Regions from separate parts of the Paenibacillus sp. PsM32 genome, predicted to be linked through region 2. Evidence: riboswitches for the same ligand, from Rfam matches in the RefSeq annotation. Region 2 holds a riboswitch; the other holds the start of a gene.

Region 1 (7,794 bases), on a different contig from region 2:
GTATCTTACACGCGATTCGATTGATGCTGTTATTCCAGGTGCGAAGCGTGCTGAGCAAGTGAAAGACAATCTTCAAACGCTACATGTACAATTAACACCACAAGAAATTGCACAGATTGATACCATTTTTAGCTAATTGATTATCTGTATTCTAAATAGCAAAGCCGAGCGTCTACATGATCTGTAGTGCTCGGTTTTTTGGTATGGTTTCAATTTTTATCGTATCTATTTGGAGTGATCGAGGTATGTTGCAACAAAAAAAGCCGCTCTGTAGAGAGCGACTTCAGGCTATATTTTATATCATTTCGATACACATCATAAGTTGATAAGTATCATATTCGCTATCGACTAGATACGCATATGATCGGCGCGCCAGTTCGTAATCGCATTTTCGATATCTGAACTAGATAGATTCTCATTGGCTGCACGTTCGGATAATGCAGGAAATTCTGCATCACTTGCATAACGAAGTGCAATAATTTGAGCTTTGGATAGACGAGGGTCTAATTCTTTACCGGTTAAACGGAAATAACGGAACTGTTCTTCGATACGCACAATACGATCTTGCGTTTTGGTCGCATAGACTCGAATCCGTGGAATCGCAAAAAATAAACAAACCATTAATATTAACAGTAACCATGATAACAATACATGCTCATCATAACGAATCGCTTCGATCCAATAGATCACAGTTAGCACAAACGTTACTAATAAAAGAGGCAAAGCCACAAAATGATACGGCCAATCATAACGAATCGATTTCTTCTTCGGTGGTGTTGCCATGATTACACATCCTTTTTCTACTGTAAATGTAGTTCCCATGTATTATTACACCAATCCCTGGAAATACTACCATGATCACAAAGAAAGAAAAGAGATCGACGGCTCATAGCAGAACACTTTCGCTTATAAAGAAGAAATAATACTCAACTCAATCATACAAAGACCTGATGTATACGTTAAGCAGGATATCCGCCGCCCGGTGGTGGCCATGCGCCAAACAGACGACGTAACAATACGATTTCGCCTAAATGATACGTATTATGCGAAGCGATATTACGCAACAATCCAGCAGCTGTTTCTCCCGGGAAATGCACTAATGGTTGCTCCAGATTCATCGTACGTGCTAACTCACAAGCGTAATCGATCCCTTGCAAAAAGCGATCCAATACATCTTGCCATGTCGCTTCATCGACAGCTTGGACTTCTGTAGGCCAACTTTCGCTAACATTCGCTGGCAATTGAGGCTTTTCACCACGTAAATGAGTCAACATAAAATCTTGCCAGTAACTCATATGACTAATCAGTTGGTAAATTGTATAAGGAGAATGTTCTAGCACACGACCGGACAATTCTAGATCGATATCCGACAACGCGCGCGCGATAGGTAAATGCCCTCTTTCTCCGATCAAAGACTGTACTAATGCTTTGGAAAAAGCTTCTTGAGAAGAAATAGTCATGAGAGTGCTCCTTTGATTGTTGTATTCAGTTTATTCTGGTTGGATAATACCTACCGAATATAAGAAAATCAGAATAATTAAGATTGGTGCCACATAACGTAGAATAAACATCCATGTGTTGTACCAGAAGCCAGATATTCCTGCTTCTTCTCCTGCACGTTTCCATGCATATCCTGTAAAGATCGTGACAATAAATCCGCCCACAGGCATCAAAATATAAGAAGTGACAAAGTCGAATACATCAAAAATACTTTTGCCATCCAATGTGATAAAGCTAAGAACACCCCCGACAGATAACGCGGCAGGAACACCGAGTATGAAAGAGAAAATACAGACAATACTCGCTGCTTTTTTACGAGTCCAATTCCATTGTCCCATCGCATACGCTACAGGTACTTCGAGAATAGAGAAGCATGAAGTAATCGCCGCAATCGCTAGCAATAAGAAGAATAGACCGCCAAAAAAAGCACCTAAAGGCATTTGCGCAAATGCCGCAGGCAACGCCATAAATGCTAGCCCCACCCCTTGATCCGGTTTGAGTCCATAAGAGAATACTGTAGGGAAAATAATCAGTCCTGCTAATAGTGCATAGAACAAGTCTCCTGCTCCAATAGCAAGCGCTGCTTTACCTAGTGATTGCTCTTTACGTACATAAGAACCGTACGTTAACATACAACCCATTCCAAGTGACAGCGAGAAGAACGCATGTCCTAGCGCTGTTAAGATCGAAGCACGACTTAATTTAGAAAAATCAGGTGCTAAGAAAAATTCTACCCCTGCCGCTGCTCCAGGCAACGTCAATGAACGGAACATCAATATTAGCAAAATAACCAAAAATCCTGGAATCAGAATCTTATTGTACTTCTCAATTCCGCCAGATACCCCTTTAGCTATAACGATACCTGTAATTAGCATTACAACCGCTTGCCAAAACAATGGTGCATAACCACCAGCAAAATTCGTAAATGCTGCTGTAAAATCAGTATTAACATCAGACAGACTACCGCTAAAAGACAATACCGTATAATGCAGTGTCCATCCTGCTACCACACCGTAATAACACATAATCAAGAAAGAAGTCACTACTGGAATCGTACCGATCCATTTCCAATGCTTCTTCCCTGTAATGTTGAAAAGCGAAGCCGCAGCATTACCCCGTCCACTTCGACCAATCGCCATTTCTGCCAATAGAATCGGTAGACCTACTACGATCAGACAAATAATAAACATTAAGAAAAAGGCAGCCCCACCGTATTTACCGGTGATATAAGGGAACTTCCACATATTCCCCAGACCTACTGAACTACCAATCGCTGCCAAAATAAACCCGCTTGTTGAAAACCGTTCGATCTTACCACTGCCTGTACTTGCTGAATCTGAACCTTCTTTTTGTGCCATAGGTATACTCCTTATCAATAAAGTGAATTATGCCTATGTTACACAAAACGTTATATATTGTCCATGAAAAGAAAGTAACAAACTGAAAAAAATCATGATTATTCGTTTTTTTGCTGATTATTAAAGCAATACGAGAGCAATTGTTGCTGATCTTCATCTGTTATTTCGCGCTTACTGTACTGATCCTCTGTATATTGTGACAATATATTGTTCCAGAACGATTGAGTATGATGATTTCGTGAGGAAGCATTGGTCTGTAGTTCCCAATCGCCTCGATATTGGTCAAATACGTGAATAGCCGCTTGCTGAGCGACTCCTTGTCCACGAAATGGACGCATAACAAAAAACTCGTTTAAGTAATATTGTGCATGAGAACCATCAGGGATATAAGGAGGAGTCGCTATCAAAGCAAATCCAGCAGGCACGCCGTTCACACGAATAATCCACGGATATAGAACCCCTGGATGTCGCCACCAGATCAGAAACGCATCGCTTTGCTGGTGAAGCGTAGCATATTGTTCTTCATCAAATATGCCTTGTGAATTCGGCTGACGCTCCCATATCTCTGACAGATCGTACAAGTAATATGGATACATATTGCATATGATATGAGCTTCTTCTTCCCGGCACAGAGTTACCTGAATATGGTTGTTCGTATCGTGATTCATCTTATTCTCCTGTCTGCATCATCTGCCGGATTCCATTTCCATTCTATAATGACATAATCGCTATATTCACGCCGTATCGTGGCTCCGCAACGCTCAATATACGTATGATGTAATTTGGCATACGAGCGTTCATTTTTGAAAATATGTGCAGCCAGTAGACGATATCCTTCAGCCGATAATGTATCTCGTAACAGCGTAATTACAGGTACAGCTAATTTGAGATCTTGATAATTGAAATAGATTTGAAAATCACTGATATAGACCGCATCCAGCCCGCACCCTTTTTCAGAAGGATCATCTTCTGACTCGGTAGGCTTAACAGCTTGTGAATATGTGACCTTGAGATACCCGATCAACAACATCGAAGCAGGCGGAATGGTAGATTGATCATCCGATACAATCGTAGAACTATCTGTAGATACTTCGAGCGCTGGTTCTGGTCTGTGCATATAGATATTTAGACTATGGGAGTGCGGTTCAAATGCAATATAAAAATCGCCAATTACACGACTGCACAGTGGAATATACCCGTCTGGCATAGAGCACTCCTGCCTGTCATTCATTATTTTTGTAGAAATTGGATCGTAAATTGAATCGCTTCTAATGCTTCTTGCACAAATGCTTTATTTTCTTTTTCCCATTCATTCGGATCGTCCATAAATGAATCATCTAACCAATCTTCAAGTCCAGCCACGATTTTGCGACGTTCATTAGGTGCAGGTGCTTTTCCACGTAATGCTTGAATAGCACTGCGCATCACTTTGCAAGAAGATTGGATAAAAGGATAATCGTCTTTATCCCATGCTTTGGCATTATCCATATCGTAAAAAGCAATCCATTTTTCGATAATTGAAGCAGCTTGCTTTGGTTCTAACTGAGGCATATTGATATTCTCCATTTCTATAATTAAAAATTGAACTATAACCTACTATGATCTCGCTGATTTGCTCATTGAAGCGGAGCGACTCTGGGACTCGTCTGCGATTCGTTGCAATTGATCTGACATATATATGTGAGTACCTGACTTGGAGGTCTGAGCGATCCGATACATCGCTCGTGCAACGTCACTTGCTTCGATACCTCGATATTTGCGGAGAGGACCTATCATTAGAAATGATAGTGCTTGAGAGACTACAGCACCGAATTGCTCTCCTGCGCGGCTATTTTTGCGTTTGCCTAGCAATAAAGAGGGGCGAACAATCGATAATGAAGAATAACCAACTTGTTGTAACCGTTGCTCCATATCTCCTTTGGTACGTGTATAAAAAATACTGGATTTGGGATCAGCGCCCATCGAGCTGATCACGATAAACTGCTTGGCTCCTTGTTTGTACGCCACCATAGCGACAGACACAGGATACAATACATCAATCTCGATCATCTGCGCTTGCGTTCCTGCTTGCTTAATCGTTGTACCGAGACAGCAAAAAACATCATCTGCTTTCATCTCTGCTCGATAATCTTCTAATCTATGATAATCCACTACGATCTGTTGCAACTTCAGATGTTGTAGTTGTTGCACAGGTTCGCGGACAAGAGCAATCACTCGTGTATATTCTGTGCTATCTAATAACTGACGCAACAACTTTTTGCCCACAAGACCTGTTGCTCCAGCGACGAGTGCTGTTTTACCGATCACAACGATCATCTCCATTCTGCGCATCATCTTGGTTCTCTATCTTCTTTATTATCAAGATATCACCGACAAATTGCAAAATAAAATGATCGTTGGATCAGCAGTCTTTTTTTATAATAAAAACGAAGCGCTACTTCCATTGGTATGAATAATATAATCTGCACCCAAACCACGATAAATTAAGCGTGATTGGCTGCCTTCTGTAATGACATATAGCTTATCAGATGTCCATGCACGACAGATCTGGATATAACGACAACATAACGGTAGACTACGTTCAAATAAATAGATTTTGCCAATATTCAATTGCGGGATACGCCATAAGTCTTGTCGCTGAGTATCTATTACTAGAATATGCTCAATACCTATCTTTTCAAATCGAATCTGATCTGCCTGACTGTTCACTATAATAGCAAACGGTATTTTTTTAACTTTGAGTAATTGAATAAATTGCTCCCCTGCTACTGTAGCAGGCGATACCAGTACAAATTCCTGTTCGTACTCCATGCGTGTTCGCGCTCCTCCACTCATTGTAGACAACAAAAAAAAGCCGTTAGAAGAGGACCTCTTCATCAGCTTCTAAGACAGGAGCAAAAAAGCCCCTGATAATGGCATAGATGACTGTTGTCGTCTCTCTTATTGCAGCTTACGAGGTTAGCTGACGGATTCGGAAGTAAGAGTCTCCCTACAGATAGATCAGCCTGAGCTGTCATCTCTGATTCACCCCTGAATAGATCTTGTAATACCCTGTCTATTCGTATGGTTCCCCCGCTTTCTGAAAGGTCTAGATTTAGCCTTTCAGTCATTAAGCTGTAATGAACTTGAATGAAATCATACGCCCGCCTTTTTCGTTTGTAAAGCAGTCTGACTCTTCATAAGGAGTGAATTTGAATCAATTCCTTTATCTTTTGAGCAGTATGCTCTTATTTGCATCATTCCATCCTTTTTTTCTGCTGTTTGCGCAGTATTTATATAAAAGGTTGCATCAGCGAGCATGATAGCCATTAGAACGTGATTGAGTCCAATGAATCCGATTACATCGTTATTTTCAAGCATATAACGCCTATTAAAAGCTTAGATTTGATTTTACTTCTACCCTTAACGGTACTATGATTGCTAACAATATCTGACATCAAAAAAGTGTGCCGGCTACTGATTTATCTGGTTTTACTATGTATAGAGATAGCGATTTTATTTGAAGGAGTGTAGATTTGAGATGAGTTTAATTTCGCCGATAGCGCCTGCTAGCAACACTGTATCCACGGTGGATCTGGCTATACATCATATTCATTCGATTGAAGTGTTCCAGTATGATAATCATCTGCTCGCGTTACCTGATATGGATGGGTATCTGCATTGTGGGCTGTTAAAAATAGCAAGTCATGGGATTACCGGTTGGGCGGAATATTCGTTTACCGATCAGGTTCAACATTTAGACCTGGTGAAATGGTGCCGGGTATTCTCTACGCTGAAAAAATGCTCGTTACAGCAAGCACAATCTCATATCGCTCAACATCATGCTAGCTGGGGAGATGTACGTAGTCAGGTGATGGTAGAGGCTTTAACTGATCTATGCAATCGACTACAAGATCCGCCCGATGTATGGGCATCTTCTGATATACTGGTGAATCATGCTTTTTTGTTAGATTATACAATCGCTTATTATTCCTTTTAAATAATTATGGTTAATGGATCATAACTACCTCAATAAAGGAGTGTATCTAGCTTGAATTCTGAAAAGATTATGGTCTGTGTGTATTATGGACCCAATGGAGAACGATTGATCAGGCGTGGTATTCATTTATCTCAACTTATTCAGTCTCCACTTTGTGTATTAAGTGTAATCGATCAACCTCTCGATGAAATGGATCAACAACAAGAGAACTATGTAGCGTTATGGCGTAAATTAACAGAAGAAGCTGGCGGTCATTTTGTGCTTTTAGAAAGTAACGGACAAGAAGCGGCTGATATTATTACTTCTACCGCTCAACAACATGATATTACACAACTTATTATTGGACAATCGGCTCAGACTCGCTGGCAAGAAATTATAAAAGGTTCGATCGTAAACGACCTACTGGAAAAGCTGGGAGCGATCGATCTACATATTGTAGCGGTACAGCGTATGCAAGCCCATCTCGAAGAAACCCATGAACAAGGTGTAGATGTAGACGTGATTCAGACTTCGCGCGGATACGAAATTGCGTATGAGACGCATGGTCGACCGATCATTACAGAAGGTATCTTTTTCAAAGATATGCATACAGACTTCGATAACGGGTTGCTCAAATTATGTATCGACGGGCAATATCAATATCTGAAAGTATTCAAAGGCAAGTTGATTGATGAATTGGTATTGGAACCTCATTCGGTGTAATATAGCACATGTAAAAAAGACACTCACTCTTAGCCTGCAATTTCTTCATCTATCAAAGGGTTGCAGGTAATTTGCTATGCGATCAGGGAAATCAATTGGAATATATTTTGATTATCAAAAATTTATATTCAAAAATGTTGTTAACTATAATCTTTCTCACTGTGCTCCTTACCTAGACATGATAATGTGAAGTTGTTCCCTTCCACTATCTCATATCAATAAAGGAGTTTATTGAATTATGAAAACAGGATTTGT
Region 2 (7,794 bases):
TCTCCTTCGTCCTTACGTAATCCACCCCATAATGCAAATTCCATCACGATTTTCTGTGCATCCGTAGCCAGTTGATATTGCGCTACATTCCACTCCCGAATCGATTCATGCAAAATATGAGCAAATCGATTACTGTTTGATAAAAACTGTTGTCGATCATAGAGTAGCTTCATAATGACACTGCCCATCGTTGCCAGAGCAGACAAAATCTCACGACATTCTTCGCCTTCTTGCTCATCTCCTATCGCAACAGCAAGTACAGCTCTAGTTTTGTCTGCATAAACGATAGGATATTCAATCATCAATGATGAAGGCACTGAACGATTTAGATATGAATTCGTTGCCGGTTGATTATTTCCATTTTCCAAATAGCGACGAGCAATATCGCGGGCATACGTTTCTCCGCGCGGGCTTTCCATACCACGAGCGACCATCTGTACTTTCTCATCTTCACTTGCCCGATGAACAACGATTGACGCAGATGGACTCCATACCAGATTCAGACTCATATCTACCAGCATAAATAGAACCCGCTGGATATCCTGCACAGATACCATTACACTGGCTAGTTCCATTAACGGCTTGAAGCGCTGAATCTGCTTTTCCATACGACCATGAGTAATATGGTTACCAATGTACCAACCAATTAAAGAGATCAATGTTTCTTCAAAACGAATATTGGTATTTGTTGATAATTTTTCTTCCAAACCGATTCCAAATAACAACCCGTAATTTTCATCGTCATACCGAATCGGAAAACATTGTACTTCATAGATCGAAGCTAATCCTTTTTGTAGAAAAAAGTGACTGCGTGGATCTCTACCTACATCTTTCCAGTGACTTAATTGCTCGCTAAGTACTGCTTGACCAAGAAAACCTTCGCCTTCGTGGAAAATAGCTCCTTTTAATTCAGCGGCGGCAGGCCCTGTACTGCTCACAATACGATAAGTACCAGAAGATGTTTTTAAAGCAAATCCGAATACATCTGCCAGATCGCTAGAAGCAAGCACCGCTCGTGTCACTTCTTCTATAGGCATATTGCGACTGGAATCCGACCGCAACGTTTCATTAAGAGTCGTCAGACGTTCTGCGAACTTTTTCTCTTTATATCCTGATTTCAAGATAAGAGCGATAGCTTTAGATAATTTATTAATCTTATCTTTTTTATATTCTATTTGCGTAACATCGTCTTCTGGTGTTCTTTGTATTCGTTCTCTCATAAGACGGAAAAGTTCCGCAGGCCCTTTCAAATCAGGGCTATTGTAATTCACATGATCGATAATGTTTTGTCTGGTATTTTCTTGAATAATAATTCCTGCCCAGATATACATCTCAATCGGTTGCTGATCGATACTGACAGGTGAAATAATCCACTTGATTCCAGGTATCCATTGATCAGATAAAGCAGTAACTCGAAGCCTTTTCAACTTATCGATTTCTGCTTTTAACATACTTTCAAGTTCTTTGGGATACGTGATGAACAAATTAGCGATTTCAGCATCTGAAGGTGTGCTTAACAAATGCCCTTCATGATTTGTGATAAAAATAAATAAACCTGTAAGTTCTGCATATACATTTTGGAGTTCCTGACAGCTGTCCAAGTTATCATTTATAAAATAGCTTTCAATCATAAGCATTCATGTCCACTTCTGTTTGAATATAAGGCGTTTTATAACGATAAATAGCACGCGTACCCTGACCATTTTTTTCTAAAATCGATAATTCAGTCAAACGATCAAGCGCACGTTCAATTAAATGCGCATTGCGTCCAAGTCGTTTGGACATGCCCGTACTGGTTTCTAATGCATAAGGATTATTTTCAAAAAATAAGGTACATTCCATCTGTAATGTGATTACATCGCTTTCTGATACCATAAAAGCTTAATCCCTCCTTATACCAGCCGGACAAATGGTGTTTCTGAAATATTAGCTACGATGTGTGGTGCTGACACTCTTCCGCTTGGTGATTTAGTCACTTGTAAATACTGATAATTACCATCAACCCATGTTCGGATTACTCCATTACAAGTACGTTCCAAAAATGAAGCCGTCTCTGTTCCAATTTCACTAAAATTACAATGCGCCATTACAGTAATGCCAAGCGCCCGCCAAAGTGAAATTTCTTCTGAGAAGTATTTCACAACGAAATCTTTGCCCCGTTCTGAAATAATTGTATTTAGATCATAATAGATGAACCAACGCTTATCACAAAGCTCTTCACATTCAAAAATAGGAGAAAGCTTTTCATTTAACGTATTAGCATATTCATCATTCTCTACATCATCTACACGAATAAGCGCTTTTTCTAATCCACTGTCTACAGCACGCTTATAGTGCTCAATAAAATGAGCTTTCCCTTCATCGGCAGCCTGACGTAAAGACACTCCGAACAAATCGATCGTATCGGCAAACATATCTAAAGTAGTATTACCAGACATCATCGTTACGGTACAATCATCGTCTTTGATACGTTGTGCATAAATAGAAGAAAGTAGATATCTATAGTTGGCTTTACTATTCGTATCGATCATAAAGACACTGCCTTTAGGAATACCACCCATCAACAGATCATCTAATGAATCAATACCTGTGGATAGCACTTCAGTTTCCTGTACCAATATTTTATCTTCTGCCATTGATAACGAAGGAATGATATATACTCCATCTTCGATAAACTTATAAGTATGTTCGCCTTCCAAAATTCGGGTACCACGCATTTTAAGCACTTCAATAGTACGCTTACGATACTTTTCCATTAAAGGCTTTAACGAAAGTCTGATAATCCCATCACAGATATAATTCTCGAAAGGAATATTCATCCCTTCTACTTCTGAATATTCTCTTATAAAAAAAGAAGTTAAAGCATGCTTGCGCATAATGTTACGAATGGTATAAACATTTGTCCTGGCTTCTTGTTCACTACTGAGTAAGCGAAATAAACTGATACTATCCATAACTACGCGTTTACAACCAATTTCTTTGATCATATGTTCAAAAAGACCATTGGGTTCGAGCATTTGCTCTAATAAAATCTCGGGTTCTATACAGATCACACGTAATAAGTTACGCCGTTCCAACTCTTTCAAATTCCAACCGAACCGTTCCATATCATCGTAAATTTGTTCAGGAAGTTCTTCAAATGTAATGTATATCCCCGGTTCATTATGTTTAATAGCACCTTCAACCAAAAATTGCATGCCTATTGTAGTTTTTCCTGTGCCTGGTTCACCTTCCAGAATCACGACGCCTCCTGGCGGTATGCCTCCACATAAAATATCATCCAGTCCCGGGATACCTGTACTAATTGGCTGTTTTAATGTACTAATATAAGCAGCTTCACTTTTTTGCATGTAGTGTTCCCTCCATCTGTAGAATATTTTAGTCAAGCAAGGGACAGCTTCTTACGATGATAACTTTATCTTAATTATAGCAAGGCTTTATCGATAGAAGAAAGCAAATTTCCAATTTTGGTAAGGGCAGAAAAAGACGCATTGTATTCACAACCTTTTTTACCATATTTTACTTGTTATTATATGATATAAATAAAGATAATCCTACTATTTTGAATCCTGAATAATTGCTTTTAAAATATAATTCTTCTATAGAAGCTACATATTTGGAGAATGCTTCAAAACACTACGAATAATAAAAGACCGACGATCTGAGGGTCGTCGGTCTTTTGTGTAAATAGTAGACTATATAAAGTATTATTAACCTTCTAATGCTGTTTTAAACTCTTCAGAAGATTGGTTCCACCATTCTTTGTTATGAGCGACCAATAATTTTTTAAGTGCAGCTTTTTCTTCGCTTCCCAAACCTTCTAACATAATGCGACGCTTGATAGCATAATCCAATTTGTTCACATGCTCTGCGAGGATTTTCCAGCCTTTTTTCTCTTCTTCATTAATCCACATTTCGCAAGCTGTAGCACCAGCATAATTGACACCTTCAGCTAATTTATCGACTGCTACCCATACTAACCATACTTGACGACCGCCATTTACTTCTTCGCGGTTAGTCGTAAATTTGATCCCTTTTTCTACTTTACTTTTGGCGTGCATTGCACCAACATCGATTTTTGCTTCGCCATGGTCTATAATGATAGGGGACACATTATTGAGGTTAATCGCTCCTGCTCCAAAACCTTTGTGTTTACTGCTTTTTGCACTACTACTTACAATATTAAGTGACATCGACTTTTTACTTGGTTGATTTTCATCCATATCGTTCAAATACTCCTTTGTGGGGTCAGTATAAATAAGGTTATTATACATAGATTTATGGTTCGATTTATTATTCATATTGTATCGAATATTGCCTTAAAAGCCAATAAAGTCGATTATTGTCATCAATTTTCATAAAAAAAGGAAAAAAACGTTCATTATTGGGATCGACGAACCGAATAAAGTATATATAGTGATCACAATTCTTCATCAAACGCCACTATATGAGCAAAAGATTAAAATTTTTTAACTTTTAAAAAGACGATAACCGTAGGGTTTCACAGAGATTTAATACTAAAATACAAAAGTAAATCTTAAAAACAGATGAATAAACGTTTGCCAAAGTAAAAAACCTCTGGTAGAATAAATCCAGTGAGATTTTAGTAACAACTTTGTAAACTTTAAAACTAAATGCTGTAACCTTTATAGCAACTGAAAATTTTGTCGTTTTGTCGTAATGATCCGTGTACGGTACACACCAAGCTTTGAGCCAAATTCCGTGGTACCGGGAAACGGGGGAACCGTTTTGGGTGAATTGATCTTGTTTCGGAGGGATCATAGGGGAATACCTTCTACCGAATCCTTAAGCTAACCTCGTAGGCAATTGGAAGGGGACAATTGATTTTGAACATGAAAAAGAAACTAACAGCCGCAGTAATGGGACTTGCTATTGCATTTACGTCACTTGGAGTAACAAGTGCGCATGCAGATTCTAAAATGGATCAAGTTATCGATGGAGCTATTGGAACACCTTATCGTATTGGTGGAACATCTTTTAGCGGTTTTGACTGCTCGGGATTTACACAATATGTATTCAGCAAAATGAACATTGATCTTCCTCGCCAATCTAGCTCTCAATATCAAGTAGGCGAGCCTGTATCAAAAAGTGATTTAATTGCTGGAGATCTGTTATTTTTCAATACTACTGGGGCTGGCGTTTCACATGTAGCAGTTTATGTAGGAAATGGTAACTTCGCACACGCTTCTACTTCCAAAGGTGTGAGAATTGACAGTTTGAGCATGGATTACTATCAAAATCGTTACGTTGGTGCTAAACGTGTTATGAGCGATTCCACATATAACACCTTCGCAACTGACAATTAATCATCGTATTTACAACTCATATAAATGAACCTATAAACCATTGAAGATTCCCGCCAGAATCTTTAGTGGTTTTTTTATGTTCCTATATAAGTAAGACGTATTAAACATCCAATAGGTTACATAAAATAATAAATTTATATCAATTGTTCTTTATAATTATGTCTACTTATTATTAACCTACTCGTAATTATGGTAAACAGGATATTGCAAATTTTTTAAGTTTTTTTTATGGTATATATAAAGTACAGTCAGAGGAGGTTATGTCATGAGCTCACTGTCACATTCTATTTTTCATACGATTCCTTTGACAGAACAACATGCTGCCCAAGTATGTACATGGATATATGATCCTCCTTATAATATCTACGGCTGGATGCCCTGGGATCAAATGAAAGAATTAGGGATTGAGTTCGGTGATCCTGAGATTCGGCAACAACAGTATGTATCGGTATTGGATCAGACAGAACAGTTAGCCGGATTTGCTCAACTTTTTCCATTAGGAGATACGATACGCTTAGGGATTGGTATGCGTCCTGATCTTTGTGGTCATGGTTATGGAGAAGATTTTGTAGCAGCTATTGTAAAAACGGCTCAAAACCGTAACGCGACAGCCGAAATCGATCTGGAAGTGTTGACCTGGAATCAGCGGGCTATTCGTACGTATCAAAAAGCAGGCTTTTATATTACAGATATGTATGAGCGTAGAACGCCTGATGGTATGAAGCCTTTTTATTGTATGGTCTATCAAGCACCTACTGATGCACGTTATCTTGATATATAAACAAACAAAAAGCACAGCGTAGATGATCTTCTAGTTCATCTGCTCTGTGCTTTTGCTATATACGTATTTTATTAATCTTTTGTTAGATCAAGGTCACAAATGTCATTTCTTCTTTGCCAATCAAAATATCAATGCGATGTGTATCTGCATCATAGATAACGACCCCACTACCTACATGGATCATAGATTGTGAACCGAGCGCAAAAAATAAGTCTTCTGCCAACGCTTCATTTACTTCATTTCGTTCACCTTCAGCAAGCACTTCCCACTCTTGAGGTTCCATATCAAAAAACAAATAACTGTCTGGAATCATGGCTACTGCTGATGTTAAATCACTCAATATCTCTTCATAATCTCTTCCATGCTTAACGCCCATACTCAACCTCCCGATCTGTCGATATTGTTACAATTCCCAACTTATTTACATTATAACGCAAATATACACTAAAAAACTCTTAACAATGCAGCATATCTTGTCGATAAAAGAGTATCAGATGTTTTTGGAAAACACATCATTACATGGAAGTGGATGATGAGAGAGATAAACTATATACTCACGGACGAGGTGTATTATGCAAATTTCAACAATTATTGGTCTAATACTTGGTTTGGGTTCACTTATATTCGGTATGCTTCTAAAAGGTGCCCCCCTTATCAATCTGGTTAATAACCCGGCTGCTTATGTCATCATTTTTGTTGGTACAGCAGCAACAATCTTTATGGCTTTTCCAATGAATGAAGTTAAACGTCTTGGCAAATTGTTCAAAGTTGTTTTTGTTCAACAAAAATTAATGGACAAAAAAGATCTAGTAGGTATGTTTATGGAGTGGGCTTCTATTACGCGTCGTGAAGGTCTACTTGCATTGGAATCCAAAGTCGAAGAAATTGATCATCCTTTCCTTCGTAACGGAATGCGTATGATTATTGATGGTAATGATCAAGAGTTTGTACAAGATGTATTGATGGAAGATATTAATGCGACAGAAGAACGTCACCGTTCAGGTGCACTTCTTTTCTCACAAGCAGGTATGTATGCTCCTACACTGGGTGTACTTGGAGCGGTAGTAGGTCTGATTGCTGCGATGGCGGATTTGACTGACTTGGAAAAGCTTTCTCATGCGATTGCAGGGGCTTTTATGGCAACATTGCTCGGTATCTTTAGTGGTTATGTATTATGGCATCCTATTGCAACGAAGCTTAAACGTTTATCCAAAGCTGAAGTAGAAGTTAAATTAATGATGGTAGAAGGCTTACTATCTATTCAATCCGGTGTATCTACTATTGCGATTAGCCAGAAATTAGCTGTGTTCTTAACACCTACTGAAAATGCAAAAATGAACAGCGAAGAAAGTAGCGGTGGGGCTGTAGGGGAGGCGGTAGCCAGTGAGTAAAAAAGGTAGACACGAGCCTCATGAAGAACACCCAGATGAAAGTTGGTTGCTTCCTTATTCTGACTTAATGACCCTTTTGCTAGCATTATTTATTACTCTATTTGCTATGAGTTCATTGGATGCATCCAAATTTCAACAAATGGCAGCAGCGATGAATGCAGCGTTCACCGGTGGTACAGGTGTTTTGGATCAAAATGCTATGGAAGAAACCAGCGGACAAACACCTAAATCCGACGATAATGAAACACCTGCTTCTGCGGCTTCACCGGCAGACAATACTCAAAAAAGCAGAGAA

What was found. Region 2 has a riboswitch for cyclic di-AMP ahead of QCD85_RS22270 (C40 family peptidase). Riboswitches for the same ligand answer to the same signal wherever they lie in the genome.
Region 1: linked by a shared signal. The riboswitch ahead of QCD85_RS11090 (hypothetical protein) and the one ahead of QCD85_RS22270 (C40 family peptidase) in region 2 are both predicted to bind cyclic di-AMP.

Annotation. Positions count from the first base shown of each region.
Region 1 covers NZ_JARUWY010000004.1:225,055-232,848, reverse strand. Annotated here, with positions in the region: gene QCD85_RS11130 (aldo/keto reductase) at 1-136, shown strand, start outside; gene QCD85_RS11125 (DUF6526 family protein) at 349-822, opposite strand; gene QCD85_RS11120 (DinB family protein) at 960-1,460, opposite strand; gene QCD85_RS11115 (sodium-dependent transporter) at 1,491-2,858, opposite strand; gene QCD85_RS11110 (GNAT family N-acetyltransferase) at 2,957-3,526, opposite strand; gene QCD85_RS11105 (hypothetical protein) at 3,523-4,065, opposite strand; gene QCD85_RS11100 (hypothetical protein) at 4,089-4,409, opposite strand; gene QCD85_RS11095 (oxidoreductase) at 4,455-5,192, opposite strand; gene QCD85_RS11090 (hypothetical protein) at 5,274-5,669, opposite strand; cyclic di-AMP (ydaO/yuaA leader) riboswitch at 5,791-5,968, opposite strand; gene QCD85_RS11085 (hypothetical protein) at 6,379-6,837, shown strand; gene QCD85_RS11080 (universal stress protein) at 6,889-7,539, shown strand; gene QCD85_RS11075 (SDR family oxidoreductase) at 7,778-7,794, shown strand, end outside.
Region 2 covers NZ_JARUWY010000019.1:31,184-38,977, forward strand. Annotated here, with positions in the region: gene QCD85_RS22250 (LuxR C-terminal-related transcriptional regulator) at 1-1,637, opposite strand, end outside; gene QCD85_RS22255 (hypothetical protein) at 1,624-1,875, opposite strand; gene QCD85_RS22260 (ATPase domain-containing protein) at 1,893-3,350, opposite strand; gene QCD85_RS22265 (YwhD family protein) at 3,711-4,223, opposite strand; cyclic di-AMP (ydaO/yuaA leader) riboswitch at 4,702-4,841, shown strand; gene QCD85_RS22270 (C40 family peptidase) at 4,854-5,327, shown strand; gene QCD85_RS22275 (GNAT family N-acetyltransferase) at 5,593-6,108, shown strand; gene QCD85_RS22280 (hypothetical protein) at 6,191-6,484, opposite strand; gene motA (flagellar motor stator protein MotA) at 6,681-7,499, shown strand; gene motB (flagellar motor protein MotB) at 7,492-7,794, shown strand, end outside.